DNA from 4 places in the Staphylococcus debuckii genome. Region 4 is predicted to be linked to each of the others. Evidence: predicted binding sites of a transcription regulator. Region 4 holds the regulator's gene; each other region holds the start of a gene.
What was found. The regulator Rex, encoded in region 4, represses fermentation and respiration genes when NADH is low (regulators of the CRP and FNR family bind a similar motif). The targets are predictions, from matches to a motif close to TTGTGAAATATTTCACAA.
Positions count from the first base shown of each region.

Region 1: a site for Rex is predicted at 3,964-3,981, ahead of CNQ82_RS11070 (formate/nitrite transporter family protein). Genes of this name have one in related genera too.
Region 2: a site for Rex is predicted at 6,225-6,242, ahead of arcA (arginine deiminase). Genes of this name have one in related genera too.
Region 3: a site for Rex is predicted at 6,212-6,229, ahead of CNQ82_RS02425 (anaerobic C4-dicarboxylate transporter family protein). Genes of this name have one in related genera too.

Region 1 covers NZ_CP033460.1:2,275,494-2,283,864, forward strand. The annotation lists gene CNQ82_RS11055 (CPBP family intramembrane glutamic endopeptidase) at 1-341, opposite strand, end outside; gene CNQ82_RS11060 (MurR/RpiR family transcriptional regulator) at 806-1,678, shown strand; gene CNQ82_RS11065 (amino acid permease) at 1,937-3,328, opposite strand; gene CNQ82_RS11070 (formate/nitrite transporter family protein) at 4,082-4,906, shown strand; gene CNQ82_RS11075 (hypothetical protein) at 4,973-5,326, shown strand; gene CNQ82_RS11080 (hypothetical protein) at 5,323-5,505, shown strand; gene CNQ82_RS11085 (hypothetical protein) at 5,622-5,804, opposite strand; gene CNQ82_RS11090 (HAD family hydrolase) at 5,816-6,451, opposite strand; gene CNQ82_RS11095 (hypothetical protein) at 6,670-7,206, shown strand; gene glpT (glycerol-3-phosphate transporter) at 7,390-8,371, shown strand, end outside.
Region 2 covers NZ_CP033460.1:703,691-712,061, forward strand. The annotation lists gene CNQ82_RS03080 (YSIRK-type signal peptide-containing protein) at 1-426, opposite strand, end outside; gene CNQ82_RS03085 (haloacid dehalogenase type II) at 694-1,365, opposite strand; gene CNQ82_RS03090 (helix-turn-helix transcriptional regulator) at 1,468-2,349, opposite strand; gene CNQ82_RS03095 (AMP-binding protein) at 2,579-3,982, shown strand; gene CNQ82_RS03100 (thiolase family protein) at 4,007-5,155, shown strand; gene CNQ82_RS03105 (hotdog family protein) at 5,390-5,872, shown strand; gene arcA (arginine deiminase) at 6,298-7,533, shown strand; gene arcD (arginine-ornithine antiporter) at 7,801-8,371, shown strand, end outside.
Region 3 covers NZ_CP033460.1:529,209-537,579, reverse strand. The annotation lists gene CNQ82_RS13105 (accessory Sec-dependent LPXTG-anchored adhesin) at 1-4,477, opposite strand, end outside; gene CNQ82_RS13450 (KxYKxGKxW signal peptide domain-containing protein) at 4,505-4,567, opposite strand; gene CNQ82_RS02425 (anaerobic C4-dicarboxylate transporter family protein) at 4,875-6,182, opposite strand; gene CNQ82_RS02420 (catalase) at 6,774-8,371, opposite strand, start outside.
Region 4 covers NZ_CP033460.1:2,008,537-2,016,907, forward strand. The annotation lists gene agrA (quorum-sensing response regulator AgrA) at 1-521, shown strand, start outside; gene CNQ82_RS09645 (GH32 C-terminal domain-containing protein) at 600-2,063, opposite strand; gene CNQ82_RS09650 (YeeE/YedE family protein) at 2,276-3,361, shown strand; gene CNQ82_RS09655 (sulfurtransferase TusA family protein) at 3,388-3,612, shown strand; gene CNQ82_RS09660 (redox-sensing transcriptional repressor Rex) at 3,724-4,368, opposite strand; gene CNQ82_RS09665 (ABC-F family ATP-binding cassette domain-containing protein) at 4,905-6,833, shown strand; gene tsaD (tRNA (adenosine(37)-N6)-threonylcarbamoyltransferase complex transferase subunit TsaD) at 7,207-8,238, opposite strand; gene rimI (ribosomal protein S18-alanine N-acetyltransferase) at 8,235-8,371, opposite strand, start outside.

The DNA.
Region 1 (8,371 bases), 270 kb from region 4:
TCTGGCAACATGGACATTAATTGGTTATATAATGTTTCAACCCCCATGACTACAAGGAGCGTAATTAATAAAAATAACCAACGTTTCCTTACGTAATGCCATCCTGCGCGCAACCTTTCCGGCATTTCTTGGTAATGAAAATAATAGAAAACAATTAATACAATTATGTAACTCAACATTTGTCCAAGCGCACCTACGCCGTTGAGTGTATCTTCATTAAATGGAGCATGGAAGTTTAAAGCTATAAGCATTTCTATTGCTGAACACACAAATATGCCAACAAGAGCGATAGGCACCAACCATAAGTCTCTCCATGCGGGTTTATCTTTTCTTAAAACCATAATGGCCCCCTAATTCAAATTTCAATTCTATATAACGTTATTAATATATTATATTCTACCTGTATTTTAAGCACAAATATTTTCAGACAAGGAGAATCATAACCGACGATGGTTCTCTCGCCTTGAACATCTATAAACAAGTAATCAAGTAATAATGATAAAAATACGAGGACTGGGATACATAAGTAAAAGTTTCAGCTTTATATGAGACAGGTATAATAATTATAGAAACACTTCAAAATTCACAATTGTCTAACTTCATAACGTGTAGTACACTAGGAACAATTAAGTTTATCAAGTTGTAAGTTGAGATACCGGGAGAATATCCGACTTACTCGATATGAAAGTGCAGAATAAACCACATTTTCTATCAACTTGGTTATGGGATTTTGTTTACTGCTATCTATGCATTCATCACAATTTTGTTTACATGCATTAGAGAATCCGTAGAGCAGGTGATTTTTATGACAAATATTTTATTTAAATTAGAATCTAAATATCCTTCGTTTACGAAAAGTGAAAAGAAAATTGCAGATTACATTCTACGCCGTCCTCAACAGATTTTGGATATGACCACGCATACACTTGCAAATCGAACCAATACAAGTCCTTCATCTGTAGTGCGCTTTGGTTATAAGGTTACTGACGGCGGATTTCAGGAATTAAAAACCGAAGTTTCAAAGTATATGTCAGCACGGACGCAACCTCGTCAATTAGAACTACAGGCAAATGAATCTTTAGAGACTATTAAACGTAAAATGCTGTCTCGAACTACTCAAACTTTATGCAAAGTTTCAGATGAAGTAAATGAAGCTGACATTGATAAAGTCTGCATGCAATTAAAACAAGCACGCACTGTTTTTATTTTTGGTTTCGGTGCCTCATATGTAGCAGCGAGAGATTTATTTCAAAAACTATCTCGTGTAGGAATTGACGCACATTGTATTGAAAGTGTGCATACGTTAATTAATATCATCGCTACACACGATGCTAGAGACTGCCTTTTCATTATTTCAAACAGCGGAGAACACAATGAATTAGAAGCGATAACTCGTGTGGCCTCTGATTATCATCTATTTTTGATTTCTCTTATGGGAAAGAAAGATAATCCGATTACACAATATACTGATGTCGATTTAATTTATGGAGAAACAGATGAAAGCGAAGTGCGCATGGCTGCTACCACTTCACTTACTGCACAACTCTTCATGATTAATGTGCTCTATTACCGCTATCTTTCATTAGACTTTTCAAATTCACTAGACTTAGTTACACAATCTAAGATGGCTTTGAATAACTATAAAAAACATTTATCAAATATAGAATTTGAACATTAAAGCGAGCTGAGATTATTAATTAGATCTCAGCTCGTTCTTTATTTTGCAGATTTTTAAATTATTCATGTATGGACTTTAGATGAAAAAAATCTTGTGAAAAAGAGCGGAAGGCGGACAGGATTTTGTTGCATTTTGGACAGCGGGAGAGAAAATTTGGGAAGTGTCTAGGCGACGTGGCCGAGCCTCGACACTTTCGCCAAAAGCTACATAAACAACAAAAGCTGAGACAAAACATTGTCCCAGCTTTCATTTCAAATCTTATTCTAAATATTGATCTTCCTTAGGCAATCTATCATAACCTCTAACAAAGTAATAAGCTGTCATAAAGGCTAAGAAAATTAAACCGATAACTACAGATACTACTGTTTCCTTATTAAATAACATACCTACTAATACTAATAATAAGAAAGCAATTGTTAAATAACTTGCCGCAACGCCTCCTGGCATTGTAAACGGATGTCCTTCTACTTCTTCAGGATGCAATCTGCGGAAACGAATATGACTGATTAAAATCATAAACCAAGGAATCATACCTGGTAAAATAGATGCACTATACACGTATACGAAAATACTATCTGCACCTTTGATAAACATTGGTAAAATAATATTCAAGATAACACCGACAAAAATACCGATAGCCATTGCTAATACTGTGTAGACAGGCACACCATTTTTCATAACCTTCAAGAAAACTTTCGGTAATTGCTTATGTTGCGCTAGTGTATAAATCATACGGCTGGCACTGAAGATACCTGAGTTACAGCCAGACATTGCTGCTGTTAATACTACGAAGTTGATTAAACCAGCCGCAAATGTAATACCTACTTTTGCAAATGTTTGTGTAAACGGGCTACCGATACTGCCAAGTTGATCCCAAGGATAAACTGTCACGATTACAAAAATTGCACCGATATAGAAAATCAAAATACGCCAGATAACACCGTTAACTGCTTTTTTAATATTCTTTTGAGGATCTTTTGTTTCTCCAGCTGTAATCCCTATCAATTCTACCCCTTGATAAGATCCTACAACAATAGATAAAGCAAAGAAGAAGCCGACCCAGCCATTTGGCATAAATCCACCGTGTGACCATAAGTTAGAAAAACCAATTGCATGGCCACCATTACCTAGGCCGAAGAAAATTAAACCAAATCCGGCAATAATCATTAAAATGATAGTTACAATTTTAATCATTGCAAACCAGAATTCAAATTCTCCGAAAGCTTTAACAGAAGCTAAGTTCGCGCCTGCTAATAAAACGATAACAATCACACCTGGAATCCATTCCGGTAATTCTGGGAACCAATATCGCATGTATTCCCCAACCGCAATGACTTCACTCATACCCACAACTACCCATTGGAAAATGTTGCTCCAAGCCGTTAAATATCCAGCCACCGGATGAATATAATCACTTGCAAAGTTTGCAAATGAACCCGTTGTTGGATGTAAATAAACCATTTCTCCCATTGCTCGCATAACTAAAAATAAAAATATACCTACAATCAGATAAGCAAAGATAACTGACGGCCCTGTCCATTTAATTGTGCTCGTTGCACCCATGAACAAACCTACGCCGATTGTGCCGCCTAAAGCGATCATTTGTATCTGTCTAGAGCTTAATCCCCGTTTTAATTGAGTTTCTTCCATTAGAAAATACCCCTTCTCTTTAACAAAATTTCCAGGCTCAGTCTTATTTCGATATTTCAACCCCGAATTAATTCCAATCGCTATCTTATTATCCGGTTCCCCTTTTTATGTCTGAAGATTGCGAAAAATAAATCAACTAAATATCTTATTTATATCGAAAGTAGCTCCTATGCCTAATGAGACTAATTATACTATAAAATTCTATGATTAAAACATAAAATTTACACTTTTATGTATGCGCTTTCATTATTTTATTTACAATGAAACAGAAATGCAGTCATCATAGTATTTCATGCAAATCGCACTCATCACAATAATGAATCCTTTAAGTTATGAAAATAACCATCCTTGTCGTTACGGAACTTTTATTATTTTCAATCCTTTTTATAAGAGTTTCATATTATTTTGATATTATAGCACGGAATTTGTTTAACATGCAATCTGACTTTTTGAATTTTCAGTATAATAGTTTGTTATCACTTGAAATTGATTCCCTTCTTTTTTATTATACTTCTCAATTTCTTGAGAAAATCTGCTTGATTAATTGGCATCAGCTTTATTTGCTTACTTTAATATTAGTTAATTTAAAATTTTTCACGATTCGGACATAATTAGCAAAATTACTCAAAAGTTATTTGTGAAAGTATTCACAAAAACGAACTTTCCAATTATAATAAATGCATTGCAAAAGTTGAAATTGCTCTTATTACATAAATCGAGAAGTTGTCTTCTCATATACAAGGAGTTTTTAGGATGAATCGTGAAAAGAATATCCGTTGGGATAAGGTATTTTATGGACGTCAGTGGGTTAAGGATGTTGTAGAAACCATCCGAACAAAAGACGTGCTGCAAGCGACATTTATGCGCCGTTATTTATTGCGTGCGATGATGGCTGGTTTTATTATTAGTATCATTTCAGTATTTGTACTTGCAATTAAAGCCAGTTTAATAGGTCAAGCAAGTCCTGGTGTTGTAAATATTATAGGCTCTATTGCCTTCAGCTTTGCATTGGTACTCATTTTGTTTACTAACTCAGAATTATTAACTAGTAACTTTATGTATTTTACAGTAGGAATGTACTATCGTGTTATTAAACCTTGGCGGGTATTCAAAATATTCATGCTCTGCTTCCTAGGTAATATCTTAGGCGCATTAGTCTTCTTCTTAATCTTACGTATGAGTGACAGCATGACACCTGATATGTTGAAACAACTTTCGGAAGTCATTCACCATAAAACTATGACAGCTAATTTCTTAGAATTACTGGCTAAGGGTATTTTCGCCAACTTCTTTATTAATATTTCATTAGTTATTGCCATGCAAATTGACGATATTTTAGCTAAAATGTTTGTCATGATGTTCGGCGTAGCCGTATTCGCATTTATGGGCTATGAACACGTCGTTTATAACGCTTGTCTATTTATTGGCGGTCTTATCTATCAGGTTGATGTTTTACATTTTTGGCCAGCAGTGCTTAATGTTATTGCAGCATTTATCGGCAACTATATCGGTGGCGACCTTATCATTGGTCTGTTCTATGCTTTCTTGAATGATCATCATCAATTTGAAAAAGAATGATTTATACAGGTCCTTTCCATTGATGTGTTATAATTTGACTAATCATGTTGAAAGGAGACGTCAGAATTGACTAAACAAATTGTCTCACGCGCTATTTTATATACGTTTATCTTCGGAGCATTATTCTTCTTCCTGAACCGTATGGGCAGTCATGAAACTGTGATGCATACTTTATTGCTATCTATCGTAGCTGCAGCAGCGTTCGGAATTTGTTATATTGCAATGTTCAGCGCGTTGACTTCTCCAGCTAGAAAAATAAAATTCGGTATTGTCCTCCCTATTACCGTCATCCTCGGTATTGTAATTGGTCAGCTCACAGGACATATGAAAATCGGAGTAGGTGCAGGTGTTATTTGCGGTATAGTCATAGTATTTCTCTGGGACCTATCATCAAAAGACAGAAATGGAGAATCTGAATGAAAATTATACTCATTGTTATTGTTATCATACTTTTAATCGCAAACTTGATACCAAATTATATGATGTATAAACGTTTAAAAGAAAACGGTGAAGCAACTTCACGTCGTGCTTTAATGATTGGTATAGATGCAATATTACTTTTATTAATCGTTGTAGGATTATATTTTGCAACTAAATAATTGAATTTATCTGGGTTGAGACAATTTTGAATGTCTTAACCCTTTTTTCTGCTATAGTTGAATTTTATAAAAAAGCGGACCTAGAACAAAATTTTGTCCCAGTCCCGCTCCCTCCCTTACATCTTTCCTTTTAAAATTAAGATATAACAAAGATAGGCAGTAATAAGATAAATCGTGGATCCTACCATAAATGCTCTGAATCGCACATTCATTGGTACCTTTTTATTAAAGATAGGTCCTAACACTAAATTGCCGATTGCAATAATAATAGGGCCTGCTAAAAAGAATAGAATTAACATTTGTTCACCTGCTATTTAAAAAATTCAGCGTCAATTTGATCCGCAGTCATATTCATTCCTACTAATTGCAAAGCATCAAAATTCATAATGGAAGTCATTGGATTCGTATTGACTATGACGCCTAACCCGGCACGTTCAGCAGCAGTAGCACCATTGACCGAATCCTCAATTGCTAAACAACTGCCTGGATTGAAATTCAGTTCTTGTACTGCTTTCAAATATAAGTCAGGTGCTGGTTTGACTTCTTCTACATCTTCCCTACCTACAATTACAGGAATACGTTCTGTTAATCCTAACGCATCTAAAGTGGGTTGAATATTAGAACGACTGCTGCTCGTGGCTATTGCCATCGGAATCTTTTTCTTATCTAATATATCCATTAAATGATTGATATTATCAATCATCGGCAAGTGGACACTTTGTGTATGATGAGACTCATATAATGCTTCCGTAGCTTCTACACCTATTTCATTTTCCAAATAGACATGTAATTCAGAAGCCGCGCCGCCAATAGAAGCACGATAATAATCGATTGAAATAGGAGTTTTTCCATACATTTTTAAATAATGATTAATTGTTTCGAATAAATGTTGCTCAGTATCTATAATTGTTCCATCGAAATCAAATACAACAGCTCTGTAATTCATATGTATTTATTCCTTCCTTGTAATTTAATTTCATCTTATCATATTTTATTTCTATGAAGTCTGAAAAAGTTTTTGTTTTCTCTACGTAGGTTCGTCCTAAAGTCCTAGTGAAATTTTGATTAAAGCGTGGTAAAATTTAAATGAATTTGAAACAGCACATATTAATTATAACCTCTTCTGAAATCAAATCCATCTTACATCTTCTGGAGGAATCGTCTATGTTTTTAGATAAATATGAAACATTTATTATTAACATCGGAAACTTATCGACATGGCTAAAACGCAGACACCTACTCACCATATGCAAGCAACTTCAAAGCAGCCAAGCTGTTCAAGCAGAGTTTATGAAAATACGCCAACAGCTTGTATTGAAAGTACACATTCCGAAATGCAATCTGCCCTATTTTATCAGTTTCCTAAGTTTTCATAACTATCCTATTTATCAAGTCTTACCATTATCTCAAAAAGAATTTATATTCCAAACTGATTCAAATATTGAAGCGATGATGCATTTCAAATTAAAAATTGATGGTTTGCAAGATGTTTTTATCAAAGATAAAATTATCGACATTATGCAATATATGTCACATCAAGAGGATATAAATTATATCTTAACTTCTCAATATATTGATATTTCGTGTACGCCTCAAGTCCTTTCAAAATTAATTCATGCTTTAGCTACGAAAAATATTGATGTGTTAGGTGCAAACTATCGTCCGAAAGTCTCTCAATATAAGCACAGTACGATTTCTTAGTAATGGAAGATTATATTGGGTATAACAAAATTAAATGTATCGTTCTTAATTGGCCTCAAAAGTGCTTTTAACCGCTTTTGAGGTCATTTTTAACCCTCCCTCACTATTTTTAATGGAAGCGTTGTCTTTTTGTAAAGTTAATATTAAAATAATATTAATGTTTTGTAAAAAGGAGGCGTTTCTATGTTTAATTTTTTAAAACCCCCTTCTCCTCGACAACCATTGCCGAGCGATGAAGTGGACCATACATATAAAAAATTAAGGTTACAAGTATTTTTAGGGATTTTTATCGGTTATGCAGGCTATTATTTATTGCGTAAGAACTTTTCATTAGCGATGCCTGATTTAATTGATCAAGGCTTCAGCAAAGGAGAATTAGGTATTGCGTTATCTGCTGTGTCTATTGCTTATGGGTTCAGTAAATTTGTAATGGGGATGGTTAGTGACCGTAGTAATGCTAGGATTTTCCTAAGTTTGGGTTTAATACTGACAGCGATTGTAAACTTGCTCTTAGGGTTTGTGCCTTTCTTCACTTCGAGCATACTGATTATGTTTATTATGCTCTTCTTGAACGGTTGGTTCCAAGGTATGGGTTGGCCGCCGTCCGGACGTGTCTTAGTCCATTGGTATAGTGTCAGCGAGCGTGGCAGTAAGACTGCTTTATGGAACGTCGCACACAACGTTGGTGGCGGTTTAATGGCACCGATTGCCACATGGGGAATTTCAATGACTGCTATGTATAATTTCGGTTATTTAAAAGGCTTTGAAGGTGCTTTTATTTATCCAGCCCTATTTGCGATTGTGATTGCGATTATCACTTTCTTCTTAGTTAGGGATACACCGCAATCTCAAGGACTTCCGCCTATTGAAGTCTATCGCGATGATTATCCTAATGCTTCAAAAGAAACCATGGAGACTGAATTGACTACAAAAGAAATTCTCTTCAAATATGTATTGAACAATAAGTGGGTATGGGCGATTGCCTTTGCCAACATCTTTGTCTATTTCGTACGTTATGGGGTGCTAGATTGGGCACCAGTGTATCTTAGTGAGGAAAAACATTTTGATATGAAAGCATCTGGTTGGGCGTACTTCTTATATGAATGGGCCGGAATACCTGGTACATTGCTGTGCGGTTGGCTGTCAGATAAATTATTTAAAGGCC
Region 2 (8,371 bases), 1.3 Mb from region 4:
TACGTCAGCTTTGTTGATTTGTGCTTTGTAAGCATTTTTTTTAGCTTTAGATAAATGAGTTAATTGATCTAATTCAGTTTGAGCATTTTTAACTTGTTCTTTTGCAACGTTCTTAGCATTTTCAACTTGAGCATTAGTTGCCTGCTCAACCGCAACCTTTTGAGCTAATTCAGCTTGTTTTTGAACGTTTTGCGCATTTTCTTTTGCTTCTTGTTCAGCGCCAACTTTTTTAGCAAGTTCAACTTGCGCATTGACTGCTTGGGCGTCTTTATCATTAGCTTTTTGAGTTTGTTCTGATTGAGATTTGGTAGGAGTATCTTCTGCATTTGCTACGTGAGCATCGCTTACGAATACTAATGCTCCTATTGAAACTGAAGCGAATCCTGCTGATAATTTTCTAAGTGAAAAGCGTTGTTTATTCTTCATGATGTGTCATCCTCCTGAGGTGTCTGTTGAGGTAAATATACTAACTATAAGTATATGTTTAAGGTATACTTCTATTTTACACAGCGGGTATAGACGTATGATTTCATCATAGAAAATTTTTTAATCGATTTATTGCTCAAAAAATCGGCGGTTATCCACAGGGAATGTCATAATATGTCATTCAATTCCTGAATTCTTTCTTTCAGAGGAATTTTTGCTTAGCCACAGCTTTCCAAGGCCTTCTTTTCCAGAATCAAGCATGGATTCTTAATTAAGTTTCAACCAATGCACTAATTCATCTAAATCTTGCACTGTAATCTTAGGCAGTGTTCCGTTTTTATCAAAAAGGCTTTGGTCGCGATTCACCCATACTGTATCGAAACCGAAATGGGCAGCGCCTGTGACGTCCCAAGTGTTTGATGACACAAAGAGAATTTCTTCGCGTTTGATTTGATAGTATTTCAAGATGAGTGCATAACTTGCAGGGCTGGGCTTATATTGTTTGATACTGTCTGCGCTGATAATCGAGTCCAATTTATTAGAGATGCCTGCATTTTCGATAACTGGGTCTAACATATCCATATTGCCATTTGAAAAGACAGATAAAGTTTTCTGCATCTTGTGTAATTCCTTCAGAGCATCCGGCACTTCTTTATAGGCTTTGAGGTTTAAGTATTCTTCAAAAATCTGATTGGTATCTTGACGGGTGAAAGGGACTTTATGTACTTCAAGAGCGTATTCTAAAGCTTGTTTCGTAATATCATCGAATGTAATGTAGCGTTCCATAACTTGTCGCAAGAAAGTATGTTTGAGTTGTGTATGACGCCATAATGTTGAGACAGATTCACTTTTTTCGCCTGCAAATTCTTCTAATTTATCTTTGACAGACGCAGTATCGAATAATGTTCCATATGCATCAAAGACTATCACTTTATACATTGTACTCACCTCATATCATTAATTGGCTTTATCGTATCACACGGGAATGATTAATAAAAAAGACAACCCTTATTTTAATGAAAAAAGTTGTCTTAAATATTATTAGTAATCGGCAAATAAATGGTTGAGCATATAAGTTTCTTGCAATTTCAGCAGTTGGTGAAAAACTTTGTGGCGCACATCAGCGGGTTCGATGATTCGAATTTGTTTGCAACATGAGAAGCAGAGATTGACAGCATCTTCAGGGCACATTTTGAAGCGAACAATACAGTAACCGTTTATTTGCGGTTTGATTATTTTATGTTCGTAAAAATACTGCATGGATTTATATAATGAAGTGTGCATCTCAAAAGTAATTTCTTGATAATAATTCTGAGAGTGGCGTGGGGTGAAATATTCAGGGCTGAAGGTCAAATCTGTGGTTCCGAGGTCAGTAATCATGGTTTGCTGTTGATAATGATAAACTAAATGAAAAGTAAAACCTTGATAACGAATATACAAAGGTGTGATTTCTTTACCTCCACTCATATATAATTTCTGATGTTGGTTAATCGCTCGGTTGGCGATAGTCAAATTATGGCAAGGTTGAACTTGATTACCGACCTTCAATTTGTTGAGATGATAAAGTAATTCGGGTTCATGATGACTATGAAAGGTCTTAATCAGTAATTTTAAATAGTCAGAGAGTTGGTGTTCAATAACGGGAGTAATCGTTTGTAATAAGGCAATGAGGAAGTAAATTGAAGCGGTATGGTCTTCATTGCTGCTGCTCATGGTGTAAGAAGCGGAACGATGATTGTAGGTAATTTCTTTACGATAACCGTGCCATTCATCTGTATCATATAAAAAGTTGCGGATATTATCGATATCGCGTTGAATCGTACGCGGAGAGACGTTCCATTCTTGAACAAGTTGGTCTTTATTGACCACTTTTTGTTGGATTAAACGTGTATAAATACTAAGTATACGGTGGGATTGTTCCATGAAGATATCATTGCCTCCTGGTGCTTGGTCTGGTTGTTAAGTAGGTAATTAAGTTTATTGCAGGTGGAAAAATAAAAGAGAGAATACAGTCATTATTATATAACAAATTTATGTTAAAAGGTACAATTTATTCATTAAAAATACTGACAATTATATTACTAGGACGCAAGATGCAGTATGCTAAAATGAACTTATACATATAAAACTTTTCAAGCAGGAAGGTGAGGGTATGGCAGATACAAACAAAATAATGATTGAAACAGAAAGATCTCAACTCACATATAATGATTTCAGCAAAAATTTAGAGAAAAATGCAGCCACGATACTGCAATGGTGGGAACAAGCTGCAGAACATCCTAATGAAAGAATAGGTATCAGCGTGGCCGATCCTGCTGATTTTTTAACTGTTTATCGCGCGATTCAAATAGCTGGAAAATTGCCGGTGGTTTTAGATTCTAAATGGACAACCACACAATTTAACGCCATCATAGGACACTACGATATTTCTCATTTAATTACAGATACAAAGCAACCAGCAGTACCCATACCGCAATTAACTCTAACTGAACTGAATAGTCAATATAGTACTGCAGAGCCATGCGCATGCAACACACCTCCTGAAGATTTGTTACATATCGGTTTTACTTCCGGAACAACGGGCATGCCGAAAGCATATTATCGCAACCGGATTTCTTGGGTAGTCAGCTACGAAGCAAATGATGCAATCTTAAAGGGCGCTCCTTCTAGCATTATTGCGCCCGGCCCGCTAGCGCATTCTTTAACACTTTATGCACTGATGTATGCACATCATCATAAGATTCCATGCTATATGCAAACAGATTATCGGCCAGAACAGTTGTTAACACAGCTCCAATCTCATCCAGGTGCAGCCGTTTTCTTAGTGCCCTCGATTCTTGAACATATACTGCAATTTGATGCAGATGCACTTGCGGAGATTAAAGTTACTTTCTTAACTTCAGGCGCTAAACTGGAACCTAGAACTATCGCCCGTTTTCAAGAGAAGCTGCCTAAATCGGAGGTCATTGAATTTTTCGGTACGAGCGAAGCCAGTTTCATTTCCTATCATCAAGTACAAGACTATCAGCCGCATAATGTCGGACAATTATTTAAAGGAGTCCAAATCAAATTGCGAGATGATGAAGGGAACAGAATGACGAATCTTACTGACGTGGGACAACTCTATATTCAGAGTCCCATGGTATTTTCAGGCTATGTCGATGGCCCTCGCATTTCTGAAAAAGACGAGATTGCTACAGGAGACTATGCACGGCTGACCCACACAGGCGATTTGATTTTAGAAGGTTGCGTCAATAATAAATGTATCGTCGGCGGCATGAACGTCTATCCCGAAGAGGTCGAGCGCGTCATTATGCAGTACTTCCCAGTCAAACACGTCATGGTCGCTGCCACTCCGCACTACGAGTTGGGGGAAGTTCTGATTGCTTATTATGAAAGTGATGTACCACTTTCTATCACTGACGTAAAAAAAGAACTGAGAAAGTACCTGGAACGTTATAAAGTACCGATGCGCTGGATTAAGGTACCCCAAATGCAATGGACATCCAGCGGTAAAATTGCACGCAAAGCTATGACAGAAATCTATGGACACTAATATTTCAAAAGGAGCGTGAAAATGATGACAGAAGCAGTGATTATCGAAGCGAAACGTACCCCCATCGGCCGATATGGCGGGATGTTTAAACATCTTGAACCCGAAGACCTGTTGAAGCCGTTGATACAAGAACTGACAAACTTGCACGTCAATATTAAAAATCATATCGATGATGTGATTATTGGCAACACGGTCGGCAACGGCGGGAATATCGCACGCAAAGCCTTACTCCACGCTGATTTGCCCCAACATATCCCGGGCATGACTATCGATCGCCAATGTGGCTCGGGCTTAGAAGCGGTGAATTTAGCTTGTCGTCTAATCCAAAGCGGTGCTGGAGAAATTTATCTGGCTGGCGGTGTAGAATCAGTCAGCCGAGCTCCCTGGAAGATTCAAAAGCCGCAGTCTTTATATGAAAAGAAACCTCCAGAAATTTACGAGCGCGCGCCTTTCACACCAGATAACTATGGTGACCCGAGCATGCTTGAAGCGGCAGAGAATGTGGCACAGATGTATCATATATCACGCGCCCGCCAAGATGACTGGGCAGCACGCAGCCACGCTCGCTATCATGCCCATCAAACAGAAATCGCTCGAGAAATAGTACCTGTGAAAGCACATGGGCAATGGATTGAGGCGGACGAGTCACCTAAACAGAACATGACCGCACAACGTTTAGGGAAATTACGGTCTATTTTTCCGGAAGGGACCGTAACAGTCGGCAATGCTTGTCCGAAAAGTGATGGGGCAGCCCTCGTATTAGTGATGTCGAAGCACAAAGCCTGGACATTAGGATTGTTGCCGAAATTGCGATTCGTGGACAGCGAGGTGTCAGGGGTGAATCCTAAAGTGCTCGGAGTCGGCCCAGTCCCAGCAGCTGAGCATGCATTAGAACGTCAAGGTTGGTCGGTTTCCGATATCGATTTCACAGCCTTTAACGAGGCATTCAGTTCGCAAGTCTTAGCTTCAATGGATCTCTTGAGCCTGCCAGCAGAGAAAGTCAATCCTTATGGCGGTGCTTTGGCAGAAGGTCATCCCTATGGTGCGAGCGGCGCCAATCTGATTGCGCGCTTGGTGACCATCCAAACTTATAACCCGGGAAATAAATTGATGGCCGCAATCGGAATCGGCGGTGGCATGGGAATCGCTAGCCTGTTCGAAAGGGTGGAATAAATGGAGACACTAGAATTTCACTGGACACAAAGCGATGCGCAACGAGATCCCTTTTATCTGACCAAGATTTGGAATCGCTTTGCAACCTTTCAACCCTATCATCATCAAAACCTGCTCCTGCGGAAAAAGAAAATCCGCAAACGTCGTCCGCTGTCTGCCGGGGTATCCTATCATGCAGAGCTGGACTGCCGGAGCAAGCGGGAATTGAAGCACATGACGCATTGCTGCTATCAATTGACAGTTGCCGATACAGCAGGCATCGCTATAGAAATCGTCACTGAATTTGTAGTCATACCGGACGTAGCGAACAAGCGAGATACAGCAGGGGTGCGTGCAGGCGCGTCACAGCGCGAGTCACGCCCACAACCAGCAATAAGCAATCCCCATGCAGTCCACTTAAAGATAGAGTGGCCCCGTGTGCTGCAATATCTAGAAGATGTGGAAGATGATAATCCCGTCCACCCGCAAACCAAGATTGTGCCAGGAGACTATGTTGCAATGTTGATTCTGCAATATTGGGATGGGGCACCAGCTGATTCATTTTCAACAGAGGCTAAGGCCATTACAGAAAGTTATACAGCGATAGACTTGAAGTTTAAACAGCCGATGTATGCAGGAGATACGTTGGTAGGAGAAGCGGAAATTGAAGCGGGTCAATTAACAGTGACAGTTTACAATCAATTCGGCACACCTTGCATGGTCTTCCAATGTCGATAAGTAGTGAGCAGACGAGCGCTCATTTTTGCATAATTTATAGAAGAGTAGAAGTGCACATTCATCAGTGCATACTACTCTTTTTTATTTTGCAAGCGCGTATATTCAATGCAATAAGCATTAATAATCATTGGAATATTAGAAGAAAGCCTATCAATTCAGGCACTTTGCTAGTTTACAATAGCCATAATGAATATATTTTCTAAAAAATGAATAAAATACTTTTTCAAGAAATTTCGGCAATTCAAAAATGTATAAAACTGCGGTATATGCATAAAAACCGCCCAAATTTGTAGTAATTATACAAAATAATGCAATGAATAAATGCAGCAGTGTGAAAATAGCAACAATACTCATGTGATTACATTCACATAAGTAGCTTATGCAAGGCTTACAATGTAGACAAATAGAACAAGGAGGTTTCACAAATGAATGAACATCCAATTAAAGTAAACAGTGAGATCGGAAAATTGAAAACGGTATTACTTAAACGCCCTGGTAAAGAATTAGAAAATTTAGTGCCTGAGTATCTTGGTGAATTGTTATTTGATGATATCCCATACTTGAAAGTAGCACAAGAAGAACATGATAAATTCGCGCAAACATTACGCGATGAAGGTATAGAAGTTGTTTATCTTGAAGACTTGGCAGCTGAAGCGATTGAAGATCCTGAAGTACGCAAACAATTTATTGATGATGTCTTAGCAGAATCAGAAGAAACATTATTAGGTCATGAAGATGCAGTGAAAGCCTTATTCGAAGACTTAGATAATAAAGAATTAGTTGAAAAAGTAATGGCAGGTGTGCGTAAAGAAGAAGTCGAAACAGGACATACACACTTGGTTGAATATGTAGATGATTCTTATCCATTCTACATGAATCCAATGCCTAACTTATATTTCACACGTGACCCGCAAGCATCTATCGGCAATGGTATGACAGTCAATCGTATGTATTGGCCAGCACGCCGTAGAGAATCTATTTTCTTCACATACATCTTGAAACATCATCCACGTTTCAAAGATGCAGATGTGCCGGTATGGTTAGACCGCAACTCACCATACAATATTGAAGGCGGAGATGAACTTGTATTATCTGAAGAAGTCGTAGCGGTAGGTATTTCTGAAAGAACTTCAGCACAAGCCATTGAAAAATTAGCACGTCAAATCTTTGCGAACCCAGAATCTAAAATTAAAAAAATCGTAGCGATTGAAATTGCGAATACACGTGCATTCATGCATTTAGACACAGTCTTCACAATGATTGATTACGATAAATTTACTATCCACTCAGCAATCGAGAAAAAAGGTGACGATATGAATATCTTCACTATCGAACCAAGTGACGATGGCAAAGATATTAAAATTACTAAAACTTCTAACTTAAAAGAAACATTAAAAGATGCCTTAGGTTTGGATGACATTACATTCATTCCGACTGGTGATGGTGACCGTATTGTAGGACCACGTGAACAATGGAATGACGGTTCAAATACTTTAACAATCCGTCCAGGAGTAGTAGTCACTTACGACCGCAACTATGTATCTAACCAATTATTACGCGATAACGGCATCAAAGTTATTGAGATTACAGGTAGTGAATTGGTTCGCGGAAGAGGGGGCCCTCGTTGCATGAGCCAACCTTTATACCGCGAAGATATCTAATTTCAAAGTGATGACGAGGCTTTAAGTGAAATGGATTGCAGCAATAGAGGTAGTTCGAAGTCTTTGCTTAAAGTCTGGTTATCTATTATCAATACTGCTTTGAAAAAATAAATCTATTACGACAACAGTCGCAGAATAGCCCGTGTATTGAAGAAGACCGCACGAAAAAACTATTAAAGCAGTATGCGTCAAAAACTGAATAAATTGACAACACATGCTTAGGGACGAAAAAGCAGTAAGACTCTAAGTATTAAAGGAGTTTTGAAAATGAGCGAACAATTAGAACAAAATAAACTCAGTAAAACAGCTTTAATCGGTTTGGTCATTGGTTCCATGATCGGCGGCGGTGCCTTCAACATACTTTCAGACATGGGCGGCAATGCTGGTGGATTAGCAATCATCATCGGTTGGATTATTACAGCTATCGGTATGATTTCTTTAGCCTTTGTATTCCAAAACTTAACAAATAAACGTCCTGATTTAGATGGTGGGATTTATAGTTACGCCCGTGCAGGTTTCGGTGACTTCGTCGGTTTCTCCAGTGCATGGGGATATTGGTTTGCTGCCTTCTTAGGCAACGTAGCTTATGCGACTTTACTGATGTCAGCAGTCGGCAACTTCTTCCCGATATTTAAAGGTGGTAACACACTTCCTAGTATTATCGTAGCCTCCATCTTGCTATGGGGTGTGCACTTCTTGATTTTACGCGGTGTTGAAACAGCTGCTTTAATCAATAGTATTGTAACAGTTGCTAAATTAATTCCGATTTTCTTGGCTATCGTTTGTATGTTGGTAGCATTCCATTTTGACACTTTTATGGCAGGATTTGCTGGAATGA
Region 3 (8,371 bases), 1.2 Mb from region 4:
TCGTTGATTTGGCTTCACTTATTGAAGTACTTTCTGAGATTGATTCGGATTCCATTTCTGATAAAGAAACACTTTGTGAACTGCTGGCGCTATAAGAGCCGGATAAACTTTCTGAAGCTACGATGCTGTCTGATTTAATTGTGCTTGTGACAATCGAGTCACTGATTGATGTTGACGTACTGTTTGCAATACTGTCACTCAAGGATGTTGATTGACTCGTTGACTTAGCTTCACTCATTGACGTACTCGCAACAACCGATTCTGATTCGCTTGTTGAATCCGACGCGCTTTCAGAAATTTTAGTGCTCAATGAGTTTGAAGCACTGATTGATGCTGCAGTACTTTCAGATACAACACCACTTAAGGATTCTGACGTACTGATCGATGATGCGGTACTTTCGGATGTGTTCGCACTCACTGAAGCCGCTTCACTCTCAGAAGCTGAAATACTTGATGAAATGCTGTTACTAATAGACTCAGACTTGCTCGTTGAAACTGCGGTACTCTCTGATGTGCTCGCGCTGATAGACATTGAATTGCTATCTGAAACAGATGCACTTTCAGATGCTTGCTCACTCAACACTTCGGAAGTACTTGTAGACGCTGAAATACTTTCAGAGGTGCTCGTACGAATAGAATTCGATTCGCTCAGCGATTTAGCTTCACTAGTTGATGTCGAGGTACTCAAGGAATTCGATTCACTTTCCGATTCTAAAAGACTTGCTGATGTGCTGGCGCTAATTGAATTAGAAGCGGCAATCGAATTACTGCTGCTCTCTGATGTACTCGTATTGATAGACGTTGATGTACTTTGTGAAAGCGAGTTGCTGGCTGAAGTACTGCCTGAAATACTCGCACTTGTCACTTCAGAATCACGTGTTGAAACTGAAGTACTTGCGACCATACTATCGCTGATAGAGCTAGATTCACTTTCTGACTCTGCTGTACTTAATGAGGTACTTTTGCTGACTGAAGCAGAAGTACTTTCTGAGTTTGAAATACTTGATGATTTGCTGTCACTCAATGATGACGATTCACTCATAGATTCTGAATCGCTGGTTGATGTGCTCGTGCTGATGGCTGTCGATGTTTTAATCGAATCTGAAAGACTTGCTGATGTGCTCGCACTGATTGAGCTTGAGGTACTTTCTGAGCCTGACGTACTCAACGAAGTGCTTTCTTTTACAGAATCGGAAGTACTTGCAGAGTTAGCCATACTTGTTGAAATACTGCTGCTTGTCGAACCGGATTCGCTAGCTGAAATTGAAGTACTTTCGGATGTGCTGGCTTTAATGGAATCTGATTCACTTTCTGATTCTAAAAGACTCGTTGAAGTGCTCGCGCTGAGTGAGTCGGATGCACTGGTTGAAGCTACAATGCTCAATGAGGTGCTGGCACTTGTTGAATCGGCAATGCTTTGAGAATTTGAAGTACTGTTGGCAATGCTTGTACTTGTCGCTTCTGATGCACTGAGAGACGCAGAACCGCTCGATGACAGACTGCTGCTCAAGGATTCGGATGCTGTTTTACTGAGTGATTCGGATTCGCTCAAGGCGATACTGCTGCTGGCACTCTTAGATGCTGAATTGCTGGTTGACGTGCTTAAACTGCCGCTTAAGGACTCGGATGCACTGGTTGAAGCTGCAATAGACTGAGACGTACTGACGGCTATAGAACTGCTCAATGAACTAGAGTCGCTTAAAGAAGCGGATGTACTTTCTGAAGTGCTGCGCGCTGAATCTGAAAGGCTCTCTGATAATGATGTACTTTCGGATGCTGAATTGGCTTCGCTTAAGGAAGTGCTCGTTGATTGCGAAGCAGCGTTTGAACTGCTGACTGATGTTGAAGCGGACGTACTTGTTGCAAGTGATTCACTTAGCGCTTGCGATTGAGAAGTACTAGCCGCAATACTGTCTGATGTCGATGCTGAAAGTGATGTTTGTTGAGATGTGCTTGCTGATTGTGACGCTGCTGTGCTTTCTGAAGTGCTGATGGATTGTGACAGACTACCAGAATTACTGTTTGATAGGCTCGTTGAAAGCGAAGTGCTTAATGCTTCAGATTCCGATGTACTTGTTGAAGTACTGCTTGATAATGAAGCGGATGTTGCTTCGCTTAGAGAAGTACTTTGTATGGCGCTTAATGATTGTGATGTTGAAACTGAGTTGGATTCCGCTATGGAGTCACTTTTAGATGTTGAAGCGGAAATGACTTCGCTGTCTGAGGTGCTTGTTGAAGTACTTGTTGATAACGACCCGCTTAGTGATGATGACTTGGAAGTACTAATGGCCGTACTTTCTGATGTTGAAGCGGCAATTGAATTTGCTTCAGACGTACTTAAAGAGCTGCTGGCTGATTGTGATGCCGCAATTGAATTTGCTTTTGAAATAGAGTCACTTTCTGATACTGATGTACTTGCTGCTGTTGAATTGCTCTTTGAAGTACTCGCTGCTTCACTGATAGATTGAGATGTTGATAAGGATTCGCTTGTCTGATTTGAAAGACTGGTTGATGCTGACTGTGAATCCGCTAGGGATCCACTTTTAGATACACTGTCCGAAATGCTTTTTGCAGTGGAAGCACTTAATGAACTGGATGTAGAGCTACTGATTGATGAGCTATTAGATGTTGAAGTGGCCAGTGATGCTGCTGTCGATGCGCTAGTTGAGCCGCTGATTGATTGAGATGTTGCAATAGAATCAGACAATGAAGTTGCTGTACTTGCTGATTGCTGTATAGAAGTACTTAATGAACCACTTGCTGATTGAGAGTCAGATATACTGGCATTCGTTGAGGCCTCAGCACTGGCACTCTCGGAAGCTGAGGTGCTTTTCGACAGAGAATCGGCAACGATACTTGCACTTGTTGAAGTTGATGCTGATGCTGCACTTGTACTGGTTGATTGCACGATAGATGTACTTGTCGATTGTGATTGTACTGGATCGACGCCTTTAATGGTTGTCGCAAAGTAATTCGCTTTGCCTAAGCTGCTATCATTTTGCGAAGCATAAGGTATAAATGTAAACGATAAATCTGCTTTAGGGTCGGAAATCGGCACCGTAAAGATAGATGTAATGCCATATCCTTTCCCCGTGTTGGTAGAAGTGATGGTTGTATATGGCCAACTATAACCATTACCATTCTTTGTCATCGGGTTATCAGTAGGCCTTGGTGTCGTCAAAAATTTTGTAGGTGCATCCCAAGTAGATAGCCCTGATTGTACATTCGTCGGTGTACCATAACCTGCACCTAAAGTAATCATCGGTACTGTCGCAGTTCCCCATGTATTCATAGTTACTGTATTAGAGTTTAAAGATGGTTTTTCTACAGTAGTCGTGTCAGGATTGTCATAGGTTACTGTATATACAAATGTTAATGAAGTATTGTTGGTATTCGTAATAGTTAAATGATAATAAATCGATACGCCATTATATTTATCTTTGCCTACGCCTGTATAAGTTGTAGACGTAGTAGTTGCTGCGGCTGCTGCCATTTGAGCCGCTTGTGGTGTTGCGGCTAACATTCTCACGCGTAAAGGTGAATTAGACATACTGGTACTAGTGCTTGTTGATGGATTCACACTACTAGAAGTACTGTTTGATGATGTCGTACTTTGCGTGCCACTCGCATCAGTTTTTGTTGAATTCTGAGAGTTGGTTGAAGCTGTTTTATTCGAAGCACTACTTGATGTTGTACTGTTATCTGATGTGCTGTTGGCAACTGACTTTTTATCTGTTGAAGAGGTAGTCGTACTATCTTTAGCGGAAGTACTATCAGCTGAAGATTTAGTTGTACTTTGAGAAGCTTCTGAACTACCTTTCGTTAAGTTTTCAGAATCTTTTTGTTCTTGATGGGTCTGACTTTCACTTGATTGCGTATGCGCCTGGCTCTCAGAATTATCCGTACTTGAAGAAGCCTCTGAGTTTTGGATAGCTTCAGATTTTGATGTGCTTGTTTCTGAAGTTTTATGGCTTTCAGATGGCTCACTAAATTGTGATGATTGTGACGATTCAGCGGATTTTGAAACCGACTTGCTTTCTGTTTGAGAATCGCTTGTTGATTCAACTTGTTCGTCTTTTCCGCTTTCCGACATACTGCTTGAATCAATAGCTTCACTTTGTTCTGACGTACTTGTTTGTGAAGGTGCAGTACTTTCTGCTTGAGAGGATTCAGTGTTGGTTTCGCTTGCTGAGCTTTCTGTACTTGCATTCGTGTTAGATTGGCTTGCTGAAGATTTAGTCAGAGAGGTAGAATTTTGATTTGCAACTGTCTCACTGAAAGATGATAACTCAGAAGTGACAGGGGTTTCTGAAGCTGCGAATGCTTGGTGTCCATCTATTAAATTCATTGTGGCAAATGCGCCGCCTACCACAGCGGATTTTTTAATGAAGTCTTTTTTCAAATCGTCGGTTGTATCTACATCAAGTTCAATTTTTTGTTCCTTTTCAACCGATTTATTTCTAAAAGGCATTCCCATAATTCGTAATAATTCAATTTCTTTTAATCAAGCTTTAATCCAATGTTTGCCGGCTTTATATAGCTTGAACCTTACCTTTTTTTCTCCCATGCTTTGTTCGAGTTTTTTCTTTTTCTTCGACATTCATACAATCCCCAATCTTTTCTTTATAAATATTTTCTGCTCTATCAAAAAGTCGATTATATTTTTACTTATCCTTTAAATATATGATGTTTAATTGCTTTTTACAACAACTTTAACAAAATTTTCTAATTTAAAAATATAAAATCAAAGAAATTCACTATTAGGCTATGCTACTACAGTATTTAGTATTGCACTGAAATTGAAACTTAAACATTTTCAAAATGCAAAAAACAGACAGAAACACTCCAGCAGAAGTCTTTCCATCTGTTTAAAATTAAATTCCAAGTATTGCTTTTATAGTAAAGCCTATAATGACTGAGACCGTAATGGCAAAAAATCCAGGCACGATAAAGCTGGTTGCCCGAGTCTGTTTCGTCTCATCAAGATCCACTGCAAATAACAGGGTGGGTTGCGCAGGAATCACGAAATTGACATTTAAAGTCTGTACCATGGCTAAGAAAAAGGTCGGTGGCACGCCGATGCTCATCAAGATTGGAAGCATAATCGAAGCCGTAGCTGATTGCGAGATGACAATAATTGTAACGAGCGAAACCAGAATAATAACGAGCCAAGGTACCTGTTCAATAATACCGCCTATTTCCTGGGTCATAATTTTTTTATTCTGTGGTGCACTGAAGATGGTCGCACCTAGCCAACCAGGCCCAAGCACTGCAAACAAGGCACCAATTGCAGATTGTGTAATGTGCGAAGACAAAATATCACTTGTTTTCAGTTTAACCAATACGAGATTGACTGCTGCACTGGCATACATAAAGAGTTGGACAATATCCGTTGTCTGTAATTTAATCATTTTGCCGTCTACTTTAAATGTAGGAACGAGATCTGAAAATATACCGAATACTAAAATACAACCTACGCCAATTAAAAAGGCCGCTACTCCGAGTTTAACTCTGCGTGGAAAATACGGTTTAATACTTTCTTCTTCTAAATCGCTCAAGATATTTTCAGCAAATACGCTTGGTTGAACATTGCGTTTACGTCCAACAAATGTGCAGTAAACACTGAGTGCTAACATGCTGAGTAAGGCAGTCGGTAAAACGATAGATAGATATTTACCCATCGTTACTCCAGTTACTGCTAATGTTGCAATAATATATGCCGTTGCTGAGGCTGCCGGACTACAAAGCAAAGCTAAGTTTGCCGTTAATACTGAGGCGATGAGCGGTCGCTTCGGTTGAATCCCTGCTTTCGTCGCAGTCTTTGCAATAATAGGTTCAAGTGATAATGCAATATTTGCTGTTCCGATGCCAAATACAAATAAGAAGACAATCATCGGCGCAATAAAAATAATAGACTTTGGAAAGCGTTCAATAATCTTTGAAGCGAGGTATACGAGATAATCTATACCTCCTGTTGCTTGCAAAGTTCCTCCTGCAATACCAATAGATAAAATAATAAGTACGGCTGTCACCGGGGCGGATCCCGGAGGCAAGCCAAATATAAATATCATAATCAACTGTGCTACAATGGCGAAAATACCACAGCCTAATGCACCCGCTGTTCTCAGTCCCATAATAATAGCGAGTACCATAATCACAATTTCCGTTATAAATAGGAACATGTTGACTCCTCACTTTACCCTTTTAAACTTTGTGAAAAATTTACCATGGTTTAGTGTATCACGATGTAAGAAATTTCGGCATGCCGTTTTCACTCTTAAATTCGACTATTTCGTAACAATTTTTAAATCTATCTTCATTTTCTCACTACATTATTTTGAAATAAAAAATTACTTAAGTGTGTTGAGGATTAATAGCGTATTTATTTTAACTTAAGTTGTGAAGCGGTTTTTACTTTTACCTGCTTAGGGTAGTTTGAACTGCGAGGAAGTGCCAAGAAAAAAACGGAATCTAGATACTAGTTTTCGAGTTGTATCTAAAAAACACTATATTCTAGACACTACTTTTTGAGTTGTGTCTAGAAAACACCCGAATCTGGACACTAGTTTTTGAGTTGTGTCTTGATTATACGGATATTGGACACGTTGCTCTCATTCTTGGCCAATATATCCGTTTATTGGACACGTTGACTCCCATCTTGGCCAATATATTCCTATCCCCCCATCCCCAATAACTTTTCCTCACAATAAAAGGGCTAGGACACCAATTGATGTCCTAGCCCCTAAATCTTGCTTAATATCTCATTCACTTATTTATTTTCTATCCCAATAACGCACTTTATCAAATGCTTTCACGATAGTATCTGGATTATCTGAAGTGAAGACGCCTGGTGCATCTAATTTGATTTTGCCATCTTGTAAATCTTTAGCTGCCGCTTCGTTAAAGATAATCGGCTTTTTATGTTTGTAAGCCAATGCTGCAAATTCTTCTGCATCCGGCACTAAACCATTGCCATCTGATAGAATCACTAAGCTGTCGAATAAAGTAGAGTGTCCTGTTTCATAAGTGTCATTCACTGTGATGTCATCTGACAATTCTTTTTGTTGTTTACCAATGAAAGCATAGTTTAAACCGTTTGAAGCAAATTCTTTTGCATATTTTTTCAATGTTTCTGGATCGATATCGCCGTTAATCAATACGGCTACTGAGTGACCTGGTAATGGACGATTATATTTTTCCATCGTCAATTGACTGTCTTTTTTATCGGATTTTACTTCTTCATTTTCTTCCGGAACTGTAACGCCTACATTATCTGCTACACGTTCGGCAAGTTCACGGTCAATTTTATTTAATTGATTAACTGCGCGTTGACGCACATCCATACTTTTACATTTACCAATTTCAAATGAGAAACCGTCAACTGTATGGTCATATTCAGGTTGCGTTAAGCTGTTAAGATATAATTTAGCTTGTGAGTAATAGTCTTTGAAACTTTCACTGCGTGTACGCACTTTATGACCTTCAACGCGTTCTGGATAGTGTTCGAAACCGCCTTGTGCTTTAGAGCTAGTGAATGGGCAGTTACCTTCCATACCATTGTTGTGATAAGATGTTTTATCTGTATGGATATCCATTTGGTACATTGCATCACGTTGGTTATTGTGCACTTTATTCACTGGGCGGTTGATAGGAATTTGGTTAAAGTTAGGGCCCCCAAGACGTGAAATTTGTGTATCTGTGTAGGAGAAAAGACGACCTTGTAAGAGTGGGTCATCTGAGAAATCTATCCCTGGCACGACATGTCCTGGATGGAAAGCGATTTGTTCGATTTCATCAAAGACATTGTCTACATTGCGGTTCAATGTCATTTTACCTACAATTTTTACAGGAATTTCATCTTCCGGCCATAATTTAGTCGGATCTAAGATATCGAAGTCGAAATCAAATTCTTGGTCTTCGCGAATAATTTGCAGACCTAATTCCCAAGCTGGGTAATCACCTTTTTCGATTGATTCATGTAAGTCTTTACGATGGAAATCGATATCTTTACCTTGTAAGATTTGTGCTTCATCCCATACTAATGATTCTAAACCATATACTGGACGCCAATGGAATTTAACAAAGAAAGATTCGCCTTTTGCGTTAACTAAACGGTACGTATGTACGCCGAATCCTTCAAGTTGACGAATATTTTTCGGAATACCGCGGTCACTCATGACCCACATTGTGGTATGTGACGCTTCTGGATTTTCAGCAAAGAAGTCCCAGAATGTATCATGTGCCGAACCACCTTGTGGCGTTTCTGTATCAGGTTCAGGTTTCACTGCATGAATCACGTCCGGGAATTTGATTGCATCTTGGACGAAGAAGACTGGAATATCGTTACCTACTAAGTCAAAGATACCTTCGT
Region 4 (8,371 bases):
TTAATGGTATTAAACTCGGTAGTGAGTTGAGGAAATATGATACGATGGGCAGCATCATATTTATTACAAGTCACAGCGAACTCACTTATCTTACTTTTGTTTATAAAGTGGCTGCCATGGACTTTATTTTTAAAGACGATCCAAGTGAAATGAAATCACGTATTATCGATTGCCTTGAGACTTCCCTCACACGTTTGCAACTTCTTTCAAAAGAAAACAATGTAGAGACTATTGAATTAAAGAGAGGCAGCAATTCGGTATATGTGAATTACGATGATGTGATGTTCTTTGAATCTTCCTCTAAATCGCACCGTTTAATTGCACATTTGGATAATCGCCAAATTGAATTTTATGGCAGTTTAAAGGAACTGAGCAACATAGATGACCGCTTCTTTCGTTGCCATAACAGTTTTGTGATTAACCGCAACAATATTGAAGAAGTCATTTCTAAAGAACGCGAAATTCATTTTAAAAACGGCGAACATTGCTATGTCTCAGTTCGCAACCTTAAAAAAATATAAATTTAAAAGCCGATTAAGACCTTTAATAAATGTCTGAATCGGCTTTATGTTTGTGCAGTATGATTTTAACCGTATTTTTTACCCAAAAATCGGTTTTAGATTATATTTTGTAAACTTCAAATAAACTTGTCCAGATTCAGTGCCTGCTTTAATACCAGTACTATTTTCATCAGGAAAGATACGTGAAGACATGACTCTTTCTCCATCGTTACAAAAGATTTCAATACTCGAAGAATCCACGAATATTCTTAATTGTTCAAGCGGTTGAGCAAGCTGCACAGAACATTTTGTGCCATAAGCTTCATTCGGCAATGCCCCACTCTCGCTGCAATCTAAAGTAACTAATCTAGAATGTGTATTATAAGTAATGAGCGTAGTATTTTTTCTAGAAGCTCTAAGTTCAAAATATATTTCTGTCGCTTCATTTTCCAAAATATCAATCAACATTTCGAACTGCTCGCCCTCGTATGGATGCAGTTGTTTCGTGAATTTATTAGCGTAGCCTAAAGCTGTTTCTTCATTGTATCTAAGTGCTGTATAAGATGGATGCGGACGTTGATATAATTTGCCTTGTTCGATGGAGAGCGTTCTTGGTATGGATAAACAAGGTGCTGTATCAGCTTGATTCAATTCTTCAATATCTCCTTGTGCTTCAAGTAAACCCATCAAGACTCGGTTACCCGCTTCATCTTCAAACGTTTGAGGAGCAGTGAAACCAAATCCTTCATCCAATAATTTATAGTCACCATGATTCATGGTTAATCTTTCGAAATCCAAATGTCCTAATAAGAAACCTGAGTGAATTTGATTATCTTCATGATGTACCGTAAACATCAATATATCATAGCCGCTTATTGTAAAATAATCTGGTGAAGTCCAGGCTTGGCCAAAATCTGCAAGTTTGGTTTTAATAGGCTTTTCATATTTCCAACTCAAAGGATTTTCAGCACTATAAACTACTATTCTGCCTTGTTTTTCTTCAGTTTGTGCACCAAATAATGCATAAAACTGATCATCTTTTGAAAAAACTTTAGGATCTTGCAAGCTAGGCAAGAACTTTTCAGGTGGGTTTTCAACGACTGGTTTAGGATATTTATTAGCTTGGTGATGATTGTTGATAAATGCTAATAATTGATATGGTATCAGCGCTTTATCGCTACTTGCGCCTTGCCCCGTATAAAGATAGTGCAAATTATCTTGATAGATAAAAATACTGCCGCCTTTAATTCCGTACTCATCAAAACGGCTATCTGGCTGCAATACACTGCCGTCCGCTTCAAAATGTACTAAATCAGTTGTTTCATATTGAAACCCATAACTTAAGCCTTCTTGAGAATAAAATGGATACCACTCATGAGAAATATAATATTTACCATTATGGTATATCATCCCATTAGGTTTACCTGCTGCTCCGAATGGAGGGTGCAGATGAAATGTTTGTGTATAGGAAGATTTACTGACTTGTTGTTTCATTTCAGTCAGTGCTTCCGTAGAAGTTTGTTCTATACGTTGAAATGATGTTTCATTTGTCCATGGTTGCATGAAGGCGCTCCTCCTGTTTCGTACGATAATAGTCATTATCCATATTTTAGCATATTTCACTGTGAGCTTATATCTCATTTTTAAGCTTGAATATTAAAATTATATGCTCCTAACAAAATTAAAAATTAAAATAGAAAAAATCTCCTCTTGCAAATGATAACATTCTTTATTATTATAAAGCTTATTAACATTATCGGAAATGAGGGGATTTAATGCTATGGATGATTATTAGTGGACTTCTGGTCGGAAGTTTGCTCGGATTTGTTATGCAGCGTACACGTTTCTGCTTAGCTGGAGGCTTCCGTGATATGTACGTTCAAAAAAACAATAAAATGTTTTATGCTTTATTGATAGCGATATCAGTTCAGGCAATCGGTTTACTTGTCTTTACAGCTATTATCGGCAAACCTTTAGATAATGGTACCTTCCCTATCGCAGGGACAATCGTCGGTTCATTTATCTTCGGTGTAGGAATTGTACTTGCTGGCGGTTGCGCTACTGGAACTTATTATAGAGCTGGCGAAGGTTTAATCGGCAGCTGGCTGGCATTATTTTCATATGCTGTCTTTTCAGCCATCACTAAAGCTGGTGTACTAAAACCAGTCATGGAAAAATTAAATTCGAAAACTAACGTGAATGCTGATATGTCAACAAGCACTGGTATCCCTGCTTGGATTTGGGTAATTGCGATTGTGGCTATAACAGGTTATCTGGTAGTCAGAACACTACGTAAGCCTAAACCTAAAATTGCAGTACCAAAATTAAAACAACGCTATACAGGCGTACGTCACTTCTTCTTTGAGAAGAAGTTTCATCCTTTCGTCGCTGCCATCGCAGTCGGATTAATAGCTTTACTTGCATGGCCGATGAGTTACTCAACTGGACGTGAGGGCGGATTAGGTATTACAACTCCTTCTTCCAACCTTGTACAATTCATTTTATCTGGTAAAACTTCTTTCTTAGACTGGGGAGTGTTCTTAGTCCTTGGTATTTTTATCGGCTCATATATCGCAGCCAAAGGATCTAGAGAATTCGCTTGGAGACTTCCAGATAAGAAAACATTGCGTAATAGCGTTATCGGCGGTGCCTTTATGGGATTCGACGCTTCTGTAGCTGGTGGATGTTCAATCGGAAATGGTTTAGTAGCTACAGCAGCTCTATCATGGCAAGGCTGGATTGCTTTAGCTGCTATGATTTTGGGTACTTGGTTTATGAGTTACTTCTTATTCGTCAAACCTATGAAGGCCGTACAAAAGTCTTCTCATCAAAATGCAGCACGTCCTGCAGCACAATCATAATTTCAAACTTATTAAGGGGTGTTTATATGTTATACGAACTCGGTACAGTAGGTATGGTTTGTCCTTTCCCACTAATTGAAGCACAAAAGAAAATGGAAGAATTGCAAATCGGCGATGAGTTGAAAATTGACTTCGACTGCACGCAAGCAACAGAAGCGATTCCGAATTGGGCAGCTGAAAAGAATTATCCAGTAACCAATTATGAACAACTTGGAGATGCTTCTTGGACAATTACAGTTCAAAAAGCTTAAAAACTTATTAAAATTAAGAATGGACATCATTCTACAGGCAAATAAAATGAGCTGGGACTTCTTATGAGGTCCCAACTCTATTTTTAATAGCAATAGCTTTGGCAATCTTTTTTAGCTATTAGTACGTAAATTATTCATAAAGAACAACAAAGATTGTAATTCAATTCCTAAATCTATTTGATGAACTGATACATCTTCCGGCACATCAATACGTACTGGAGTGAAATTCATGATACCTTTGACATCACTCTGCACGAGTTGATTAGCAGCTTCTTGTGCCGCGGGACCAGGTGTTGTAAGTATAACCACATCCAAATCAGCTTTTTTCAAGGCTTTTTGAAGATCTTGCATATCTTTCACAACAACATTGCCGATTTGCTGGCCTATAATATCATCACGTACATCAAATGCCTCAGTAATTAACATCTCATCATGAATAGAGAAATTATATGAGAGCAAGGCCTTACCTAAGTTCCCTACTCCCACTAAACCAATTTTAATGGTATCTCGCTCGCTAATTTTACTCTTGAAAAATTCTAACAGACTTTCAACATTATAACCATAACCTTTCTTACCCAATTCTCCAAAGTAAGAAAAATCTCTTCTGATTGAAGCAGAATCAATATCTAAGGCCTCGCTGATTGTCTTAGAATTAACACGGTCAATGCCTTTTTCATGAAGTTGGTTGACAAGTCTGTAATAGAGCGGCAAACGTTTTAAAGTCGCACGAGGAATATTATTTTTTTGATTACTCATTTATGTTTACCCCCACATCTTTTAAACTATTTCTCAATTTCCCGAAGGTACTACACAGAAATAGTTGTGCTTAAATATGTTTCCAACGGACAAATTGATATATGCAAATAGTTTTTGTTTTATATTGTTCTTACATTAATCTTCCTAAACAAGAAGGAATAAAGCATTTTTATTAACTAAGTATACCTTATATACCCCCTAAAATAAATGACTGTAAAAGTAACTTTCTATGAACAATTTAAACAATATCCATATAAATTACAGTTAAATTTGTCACTTATTTTTCAGCAATGTAGTTATCATTATACGATTAAATATATAATTTGAACACATGATATCCTAACAAATTTAATACAATTGAATATTCACTTTCAATTTCAATGTAAATCTGCATTATTTTTCAAACTCGAAAATCAAGAAGATTTAATAGGCATATCCAAGTTTAGCACTTATAATGGTAAGTAAGTGATTAAAAGAGCCAAGAAAGGAGGACTACGAGATATTCCACAACTACTTTATCTCGTAAATTAAACGGCATGATATTACTACAACTAAATGATGTCTCTAAATCTTTTGATGGAGAAGAAATCTTCAGCGATGTCCATTTTGAAGTTAAGAGTCATGAGAAAATCGGTATTGTCGGTCGCAATGGTGCCGGCAAATCTACCCTAATGAAAATCATTGCTGGTGTTGACAATTATGATGAAGGTCATATTTCAAAAATCAAAAACTTAAAAGTAGGTTATTTGACGCAACAAATGACATTAGATACTAATCATACTGTTTGGGAAGAAATGTCGAAACCGTTTGCGAAACTTAAGCAAATGGAATTAGATATGCAAGCAGAAACAAATTGGTTAGCTGAACATGCGGATGCCTACGAAACTGAGACATTTAAAGAACACATGTCTAAATATGAATCCCTCTCTAACCAATTCGAACGCTTAGAGGGTTATCAATATGAAAGCAAGATTAAAACTGTGTTACATGGTTTAGATTTCACAGAGGACGACTTCCATCGGCCAGTCAATGACTTCAGCGGTGGGCAAAAAACACGTTTGTCTTTGGCTCAAATGTTATTGAGTGAACCTGACTTATTACTACTAGATGAACCTACCAACCATCTAGACATGGAAACCACACAATGGTTAGAAGATTACTTAAATTACTTTAAAGGCGCTATCGTGATTATCAGTCATGACCGCTTCTTCCTCGACAAAACAGTCAACCAAATTTATGATGTCGCTTTAGGAGCCGTTCAACATTATGTCGGCAACTACAGTAAGTTTATTACGCAACGTGATCAATACTATGAAAAACGTATGCAAGAATATGAGCGGCAACAAGCTGAAATCAAGCGACTTGAAACTTTTGTGGAAAAGAATATTACACGCGCCTCGACGAGCGGAATGGCAAAAAGTCGACGTAAAGTATTAGAAAAAATCGAACGTATAGATAAACCAATGTTAGATGCTAGAAGCGCCATTATCCAATTTGCTTTCGATCGCAATACCGGTAATGATGTCTATCATATCCGCAACTTAGAAATCGGTTATGAACATCATCCTGTGACTTCCCCTATTACACTTGAAGTCACAAAAGGCGACCATATTGCAGTTATCGGACCTAATGGTATAGGTAAATCTACTTTTATCAAAACAATTGCTGAGCGTCTTCCGAAAATTAGTGGCGAAATTAGTCATGGTGCTAATTTACGAGTCGGTTATTATGATCAAAAACAAGCTGAATTCAAATCAAATAAAACAATTCTCGATTATGTATGGGATCAGTACCCTACAATGCCAGAAAAGGATGTGCGTGCAGTACTCGGTCGTTTCTTATTTGTGCAAGATGATGTCAAAAAAGTGATTAATGATTTATCAGGTGGCGAGAAAGCACGTCTTCAACTTGCCCTCCTCATGTTAGAAAGAAATAATGTGCTTATCTTGGATGAGCCTACCAACCATTTAGATATAGATTCAAAAGAAATGCTGGAACAGGCACTGCAAGATTTTGAAGGCACCTTAATTTTCGTTTCGCATGATAGATACTTTATCAACCAACTCGCTAATAAAATTTTCGATATGGATGAAACTGGTGGCACAATGTATGCGGGTGATTATCAATATTACTTGGATAAAACTGAAGAGAAAGCTGCTTTACAAGCAAAGGCTGAAGCAGAGCAAGCTGAAAAGAAAGCATCTGAGAATACTACCAACTCTTATTCAGAACAAAAAGCCCAGAAACGTGAACAACGTCAAATTGAACGTCAAATCGAAAATTGCGAAACAGAAATTGAAGCTTGCGAGCAAAAAATCGCAGAAATTGATGAGCAATTGACCCAGCCAGAAATCTTCAGTGATCCTGAAAAAGCTGGACAATTGGCTGAAGAGAAAAACCATACCGAACAACAGCTCGAACATATTATGAAGCGTTGGGAAGAATTACAAGAAAAAATAATTTAATCCATAAAGGTTACAGAGGACTAAAAATGATTACTTCATTTTAGTCCTCTTTTATTACAATTCCTTAACAAAATTATCAACATTAAAAATCCCTTAACATCAACTATCCACAGAGTTATCCTAGTTATCCACAAGTAATAAGTTACTTATTCCTCATCTATTCACACTGCTTTTCCTGTTTATACACATTTATCACCACACTTATCCACACTTTATACACTTTCTGTTGATAAGTACGCACGTTCGCTATTGACAATTGTAAAAGCTGTATTAAATAAGTTAAAACTGTAAATCCTTAAAAAAAGCGGAAGCTCGAACAAATTAATGTCACAGCTTCCGCTTCATCTATAATCATTATTTTTTATACCCATATTTATGACTGCTCAACTGAAAAGTCTTCAATATCTAAACTGCTATGTCCGTTCAATTGCATATCGCTTCTCATGCCAGCTTTATATAGATAATGGCCTGCTGCACCTATCATTGCTGCATTATCCGTACATAATTTAGGGTTCGGTATCGATAATTTAATTCCGTGGTCAGCGCATGCTTTCTTCAATTCAGTGCGCAATCCTTTATTACTTGCTACTCCGCCAGCTACAATTAATTGATTAACATGATAGGTTTCACAAGCTTTTATAGCTTTTCCAACTAAAACTTCTACGACACTGTTTTGGAAACTTGCCGCTACGTTTTCAGGAATAATAGCTGCGTCTTTCTGTCTTAAATTATGCAATTTATTGATGACTGCACTTTTCAAGCCACTGAAACTGAAATCAAAGCTGTCAGGTTCTAACCATACACGAGGGAAATCATAAGTATCTTCACCTTCAGCTGCCAATTTGTCTACTTGCGGTCCGCCGGGGTAAGGCAATCCAATCGTACGCGCTACTTTATCATACGCTTCACCTACTGCGTCATCTCGTGTTTCTCCAATCACTTCGAAACTCAAATGATCTTTCATATAAACCAGCTCTGTGTGACCCCCTGATACAATTAAAGCCATTAAAGGGAATTCAAAAGGTTCTTCTAAATTATTGGCATAGATATGGCCAGCAATATGATGCACAGGAACGAGAGGTTTGTCATATGCAAAAGCGAGTGCTTTAGCTGCATTGATTCCGATTAATAATGCACCGATTAATCCAGGGCCTTCTGTCACTGCTACAGCATCAATTTCTTCCATAGTAACCTCTGCGGTTTGTAAGGCATCTTCAATCGTAGCAGTGATGCCTTCTACATGATGACGACTTGCCACTTCTGGCACCACGCCGCCAAACCGTTTATGACTTTCAATTTGACTTAAAACTGTGTTGCTTAAAATCTCTTTACCGTTCTTGATAACACTGGCACTTGTTTCATCACAACTCGATTCAATTGCTAAAATTAATGTTTCTTTATTCATTTTAAATCCACCCACATCACGAGTGCGTCCTCACCTTCTCCATAATAATTCTTACGTTTGCCGCCATAATTAAATCCTAAATTTTCATAGACATGTCGTGCCGTACCATTTTCAACTCTCACTTCTAAACTCA